Persicimonas caeni: one gene and its partner. The protein of the gene in region 1 binds, or shares a complex with, the protein of each later gene. Links are inferred from orthologs where the notes say so. Each region holds a gene or a part of one and is shown on either strand. Other genes may lie near its edges.

Region 1 (3,069 bases):
GGGCAACCCATCTGGGTGCATGACTACCACCTGATTGGCGTGGCCGAGAAACTTCGCCAGTTCGGCTCGCCGGGCAATATCGGCTATTTCCTGCACATCCCGTTTCCGGCGCTGGAAAACTACGTCAAGCTGCCATGGCGCGCCGACTTGATGCGCGCGTTGCTCGCTTACGACCTGCTCGGCTTTCAGTCGGGCCGCGACAAGCGAAACTTCCTGGAGTGCGTCGAGCGACTGATGCCCCAGACGAATATCGTGCACGGTGACACCACGACCACCGTCGAAGTGCAGGGCGAGAAGGTCATTGTCGGAGTCTTCCCCATCAGCATCGACTTCGATGATTTCAACGAGCGGGCTCAGTCGCGCGAGGTCGAAAGCCGCATGGAGCGGATGCGTGAGGAGTTGGGGCCCTACAAGATGCTTCTTGGCATCGACCGGCTCGACTATACCAAAGGCCTTCTCGAGCGATTCTATGCTTTCGAGGAGTTGCTCAGCCGCCATCCCGATCTGTGCGAGGAAGTCGTCTTCTTCCAGTTGGTCGTGCCCAGCCGTGAGAGCGTGCCCGAGTATCAGGCGCTCAAGCGCGAGATCGACCGCATCGTCGGGCGCATCAACGGCCGGTTCAGCACCTCGAAGTGGCAGCCGATCCACTATCTGTACAACACCGTCGACATCGCCGAGTTGACCGCCCTGTATCGACATGCGTCAGTGGGCGTGGTCACTCCGCTGTGCGACGGCATGAACCTCGTCTCCAAAGAATTCTGCGCCTCCCAAGTCGACGAGTCGGGCGTGCTGATTCTGAGTGAATTCGCCGGTGCCGCCGACGAGTTTCACGAGGACGCGCTACTCGTCAATCCCTACGACACGGTGAGCACCGCCGAGGCGATCTACGAGGCGGTGATGATGGATGAGAAGGAGCGACGCAAGCGCATGCGCCGTCTGCGTCACGAGGTCCAGACACATAATGTCTACTGGTGGGCGAATCAGTTCGTCGACAGCTTGCACGAGCCGTCGACGCTGGTGGAGGCATCCAAAGGGGAGTACTTGCCGACCTTCGAGGCGCCGCACCGAACCAACGGTCACGGCATCGCCCCGATCAGTCCTTCCGAGCGATCGCCGCGATAAGCTCTTCGGCCGCCTCATAGGGGCTCTCGCGCCGCGCGACGAGCCCCTCGAGGTGACGCTGCCACGTCGGCGCAGCCATCGCTGCATCGAGACGGGCGTCGAGCTCTCCCGACACAATCAGCCGAATCAGGTGCTCGATGCGCCGGCGGTCCCGTGCGCCGCGCGAATCGTCGGCGCCGGCACCTTCGAGCCAGTCTCGGTGGGCTTCGATTTTCTCGAAGAGCTTGGTGAGGCCTTCGGCGTCGGTGGCCACCGTGTGGACGATGGGCGGCGTCCAGTCCTCGTCCGAGCGGTCCACGGCCAGGCTAAGCATCGCCTTGAGTTCGCGCCGTAACCGGTCGGACCCCGGGTGGTCGGACTTGTTGATGACAAACACGTCGGCGATCTCGAGGATGCCGGCTTTGGTCGCCTGGATGTCGTCTCCCAGACCGGGCACCGTCACCACGATATTGGTGTCGGCAATGCGCGCGATGTCGACTTCGTCTTGGCCCACGCCGACCGTCTCGATGATGATGAGGTCGAATCCCATCGCGTCGAGGATCTGGACGAGGGCCGGGGTCGACCGCGAGACGCCGCCGAGGTTTCCGCGGGTGGCGACCGAGCGAATGAACACTCCTTCGTCCAGGGCGTGCTCCTGCATGCGAATGCGATCGCCCAAGATCGCACCGCCCGAAAACGGACTGGTGGGGTCGACGGCGACCACGCCCACGCTCAGGCCGCGCTCGCGGCACTCACGAATAAATGCATTCACCAATGTCGACTTGCCCGAGCCAGGATTGCCCGTAAACCCGATGATGTAGGCGTTTCCCGTGTGCTCGAAGAGCGCCTCGAGTTGTTGGCGTGCGCCCGGGATTTGGTCGTCGACCTGGCGCATGAGCCGACCCGCGGCGCGAACGTCGCCCTCCAAAATGCGCTGATACAGAGGTTCACTCATAGCGACGCGCACACTCTTGCTCGAGAAATGCAACCACTTCGGTGGTGGGCGTTCCCGGCGTGAAGATGGCGCGCACCCCTTTGGACTTCAGTTTCTCGACGTCGTCATCGGGGATGATGCCGCCGCCGAAGACGAAGATATCCGAGGCGTCCTTTTCCTCGAGGAGCTCGACCACGCGCGGCATCAGCGTGTTGTGCGCTCCCGATAGAATCGATAGGCCAATGGCGTCGACGTCTTCTTGAAGCGCGGTGGCCACGAGCATCTCGGGCGTCTGGTGCAGCCCGCTGTAGATGACCTCGAAGCCGGCATCGCGCAGGGCGCGAGCGATGACTTTGGCGCCGCGGTCGTGCCCGTCGAGGCCGGGTTTACCAATAAGGATACGGTACGTGCGATTTTGCTGTGCAGTCGACATGGCGTTCTCTCGCGTCAGACTCAAAGGCCGTTTCGGCTCAGGTCACGGGCGATGACCACCCGCTGAATTTCGTTGGTGCCCTCATAGATGCGGGTCACGCGGCTATCTCGCAGGAGTCGCTCGACGGCGTACTCCTTGGTGTAGCCGTAACCACCGAAGATCTGGACGGCTTCGTCGCAGGCTCGCCAGGCCGCTTCGGTGGCATACAGCTTGGCCATCGAGGCTTGGCGGGTAAAGCGCAAGTCGCCTTGCTCCTTCATCCACGCCGCCCGCAGACACAACAGCCTGGCTGCATCGAGCTCGGTGGCCATGTCGGCGAGCTTGAACTGGATTCCTTGGAAGTTGCCGATGGGCTGGCCGAATTGCTCGCGCTCCTGAGAATATTCGAGCGCCAGACTCGTGGCCTCCAGGCCCAAACCGAGCGCCAAGCTCCCCACGCCGATGCGCCCGCCGTCGAGGGCAACCATGGCGATTTTGAATCCCCCGCCGAGTTCGCCCAAGAGGGCGCTTTCGGGAATGGCGACGTCCTCGAAGGTCAGCGAGACGGTATTCGAGCCGCGCTGGCCCATCTTCTCCTCGGGCTTGCCCACCGAGATGCCGT
Region 2 (3,070 bases), 5.7 Mb from region 1 along the record:
AGGCCACCCAGAAGGCCGGCAGCGGTTGGAAGCAACTTGGGCGATTTCGCGCTTTGAGGAGGTACTGAGTCATGTCTGCATATTTTATCACCAACGGTGACGACGAAGAGGCACGCTGTTTCGAGGTCGAGACCCTCGAAGACGGCCGCTACAAAGTGGTCACCCCCGAAGGACAAGAAGTCGTCATCGACGCCTACGCCCCCGAGAACGGCCGGCTGCAGATGCTCATCGACGGCGCCTCCTACGACGTCGACGTGCGCGCCAAAGAGAGCGAGCACACCGTGCAGCTGCGCAACGAGACCCACCACGTCAACGTGCTCAACGAGCGCCAAAAGCGCATGCGCGTGGCCGGCGTGGGCGCGCGCGGCGCCGGCGGCCCCGATCTGGTCAGCCCCATGGCCGGCAAGGTCGTGGCGCTGCAGTGCGCCGAGGGCGACGACGTCGAAGAGGGCCAATGCGTCATCATCGTCGAGGCGATGAAGATGGAGAACGACCTCAAAGCGCACATCACCGGCAGCGTCTCGACGATTCACGTCAGTGAAGGGGATGCTGTGGAGATTGGGGATGTGTTGGTGAGTATTGAGCAGGCATAGCTAGGTTGAGCACCCCCGGGGGCGCCTCCGCGCGGGCGGCGTAGGCCGCCCCGGGGGTGTCGCGAATCGGCAGAGCCGACAAAAAACGAAAGGCGACACGGCAATGACTGACGAAAACCCGAAGCAACAGCAAGCCCTGCTCGAAGAAATCGAGCAAGCAAAGGCGGAGTGGGAGCAAAAGACCCTCCAGCCCATCCTCGACAAGTACGGCGTGCGCCGCGACGAGTTCAACCTGTCCGACGGCGCGCCCGTCGACCTGTTGTACGGCCCGCAGGACACCGCCGAACTCGACTACCTCGACGACCTGGGCTTTCCCGGCCAGTACCCGTTTACGCGCGGCATCCAGCCGACGATGTATCGCGGCCGGCTGTGGACGATGCGCCAGTACGCAGGCTTCGGCACCGCCGCCGAGTCGAATCAGCGCTACAAGTACCTGCTCGACCAGGGCACCACGGGGCTTTCGGTGGCCTTCGACCTGCCCACTCAGATGGGCTTCGACTCCGACTCGCCGCGCGCCCAGGGCGAGGTCGGCAAGGTGGGTGTGGCGATCGACTCCATCGCCGACATGGAGACGCTGTTCGACGAGATTCCGCTCGACAAGGTCTCCACGTCGATGACGATCAACTCGACCGCGGCGATCTTGTTGTCGCTGTATATCGCGGTCGGCGAGCAGCAGGGTGTCGACGCGAGCAAGCTTCGCGGCACCATCCAGAACGACCTGCTCAAAGAGTATATCGCTCGCGGCACCTACATCTATCCGCCGCGCGCCTCGATGCGCATCATCACCGACATCTTCGGGTTCTGTAAGGACGAGGTGCCCCGCTGGAACACCATCAGCATCTCGGGCTACCACATCCGTGAGGCGGGCAGCACCGCCGCTCAGGAGGTCGGCTTCACGCTGGCCAACGGCATCGCCTACGTCGAGAGTGCGCTCGAGAGCGGGCTCGATATCGACAACTTCGCCGGCCGGCTGTCGTTCTTCTTCAACGTCCACAACAATTTCCTCGAGGAAGTCGCCAAGTTCCGCGCCGCGCGGCGGCTGTGGGCGCGCATTGTCAAAGAGCGCTTTGGCGCCAAGAAAGAGCGCTCCATGCGGCTTCGCTTCCACAGCCAGACCGCCGGCTCGACGCTCACTGCCCAGCAGCCCAAGGTCAACGTGGTGCGCGTGGCCTTGCAGGCGCTCGCCTCGGTCTTGGGCGGCACCCAGTCGCTGCACACCAACTCGTGGGACGAGGCGCTGAGCCTGCCCAACGAGGACGCCGTGCGCCTGGCACTGCGCACCCAGCAGGTCATCGCCCACGAATCGGGCGTGGCCGACTTCATCGACCCGCTCGCCGGCAGCTACGCCGTCGAGAGCCTGACCGACCGCATCGAGGAGGAGGCGCGCGCGTATATCGAGCGCATCGACGACCTGGGCGGCGCGGTCGCTGGCATCGAGAAGGGCTTCCAGCAGTCCGAGATTCAAGAGGCCGCCTACCAGGCCCAGCTTCGCCAGGAGCGCGGCGAGGACATCATAGTCGGGGTCAACGAGTTCCAGACCGGCCACCAGCCGCCCGAGGATTTGTTGCGCGTCGACGAAAAGGTCGAGCGCAGCCAGGTCGAGCGACTGCGCGAGTTCAAGGCCTCGCGCGCCCAAGACGACGTCGACAAGGCGCGCGCCGCGCTCAAAAAGGCGGCCGAGGGCTCCGACAACCTGATGCCGCATATCCTGAACGCGGTGAAGAAGAAGGTCACCCTCGGCGAGATCTCCGACACGTTGCGCGAAGTCTTTGGCGAGTACGTCGAGCGCGTGGTGCTCTGAGGCGGTGTCGATTTACGGCGCTGAGTCGTTCGACGGGAATTGTTCTTGGTTCTTGGCTCTTGGTTCTTGGTGACGGAGCAGCCGACCACGAACGCAACGGCGTTTGGCGCCAGACGTTCCAATTTGAAACCTGAACAGCTCTCGCGAATCATAAGAGCCCGATTGGCTACGAACTCGCGAGCAGCGACAAGAACCAAGAACGAAAGACCAGGAACAGACAAGCAGCCACTGGCTAAAAGCGCAGTCGCTGCAACCGAAGTAGAAGTCTACGCACACCCAAACAGGTAGTACGACATGCCAAAAATCGACGGAGTTCGTTACCTCAACAGCAAGTTCAAAAAGGCACTCATCCTCGAGCACCCGGACCCCTCGCTCGACGATTACCTGCGCGCGCAGGGCATCGAGCCGGACCGCCGGGAGACTCAGGATGAGGACGAGGTCGTCGAGATCCTCAAGGAGGGTCAGCACGACCTGCTCTACAAGCGCAGCCGTTTTATCGTTAACGAGCGGGTTCTGCAGGCGTCCGAGAACCTCGCCGCGATCATGCTCTGCTGCATCGGCGACGACTCGGTCGACAAAGAGGCGTGTGCTCGCGAGGGCGTCATGGTCATGAACGACCCCATCAGCAACGGCTGGTCGGTCGTCGAGATGATCTTCGGTGAGCTCATCACCGTGG

The links. The genes of interacting proteins can lie anywhere in the genome.
Region 2: the proteins of meaB (region 1) and FIV42_RS07940 are in contact, whole or in part, in a crystal structure (PDB 8DPB), measured with the Methylorubrum extorquens proteins. The link is inferred for Persicimonas caeni from one-to-one orthologs. Residues at the interface, in SOR26638.1 of Methylorubrum extorquens: Arg20, Ala21, Ala24, Arg25, Thr28, Ser32, Arg33, Arg34, His37, Thr98, Gly99, Gly100, Ser101, Ile102, Leu103, Lys106, Thr107, Ala110, Ala113, Ile114, Asp115, Arg116, Ala118, Phe119, Ile120, Arg121, Pro122, Pro124; in SOR27001.1 of Methylorubrum extorquens: Glu577, Glu578, Asn579, Asp580, Gly581, Arg582, Arg583, Arg585, His596, Ala604, Ser605, Ala608, Asp609, Gly611, Phe612, Asp613, Val614, Asp615, Ile616, Gly617, Pro618, Leu619, Glu625, Arg628, Gln629, Val631, Glu632, Asn633, Asp634, Glu661.

The regions. Positions count from the first base shown.
Region 1 is NZ_CP041186.1:7,875,873-7,878,941, reverse strand. Bases 76-3,013 are described here. They hold meaB (methylmalonyl Co-A mutase-associated GTPase MeaB), read right to left. Parts: upstream 2,057-3,013; coding sequence 1,094-2,056; downstream 76-1,093. Other genes in these bases: FIV42_RS29275 (acyl-CoA dehydrogenase family protein), read right to left, coding at 2,489-3,013; FIV42_RS29280 (cobalamin B12-binding domain-containing protein), read right to left, coding at 2,049-2,468; FIV42_RS29290 (alpha,alpha-trehalose-phosphate synthase (UDP-forming)), read left to right, coding at 76-1,122. Outside these bases: more of FIV42_RS29290, read left to right, coding at 1-75; more of FIV42_RS29275, read right to left, coding at 3,014-3,069. UniProt on the Escherichia coli protein: Binds and hydrolyzes GTP. Likely functions as a G-protein chaperone that assists AdoCbl cofactor delivery to the methylmalonyl-CoA mutase (MCM) ScpA and reactivation of the enzyme during catalysis.
Region 2 is NZ_CP041186.1:2,131,609-2,134,678, reverse strand. The notes cover bases 107-3,045. They hold FIV42_RS07940 (acyl-CoA mutase large subunit family protein), read left to right. Parts: upstream 107-696; coding sequence 697-2,394; downstream 2,395-3,045. Other genes in these bases: FIV42_RS07935 (NAD(P)-dependent oxidoreductase), read left to right, coding at 2,689-3,045; FIV42_RS07945 (acetyl-CoA carboxylase biotin carboxyl carrier protein subunit), read left to right, coding at 107-593. Outside these bases: accC (acetyl-CoA carboxylase biotin carboxylase subunit), read left to right, coding at 1-68; more of FIV42_RS07945, read left to right, coding at 72-106; more of FIV42_RS07935, read left to right, coding at 3,046-3,070. UniProt on the Escherichia coli protein: Catalyzes the interconversion of succinyl-CoA and methylmalonyl-CoA. Could be part of a pathway that converts succinate to propionate.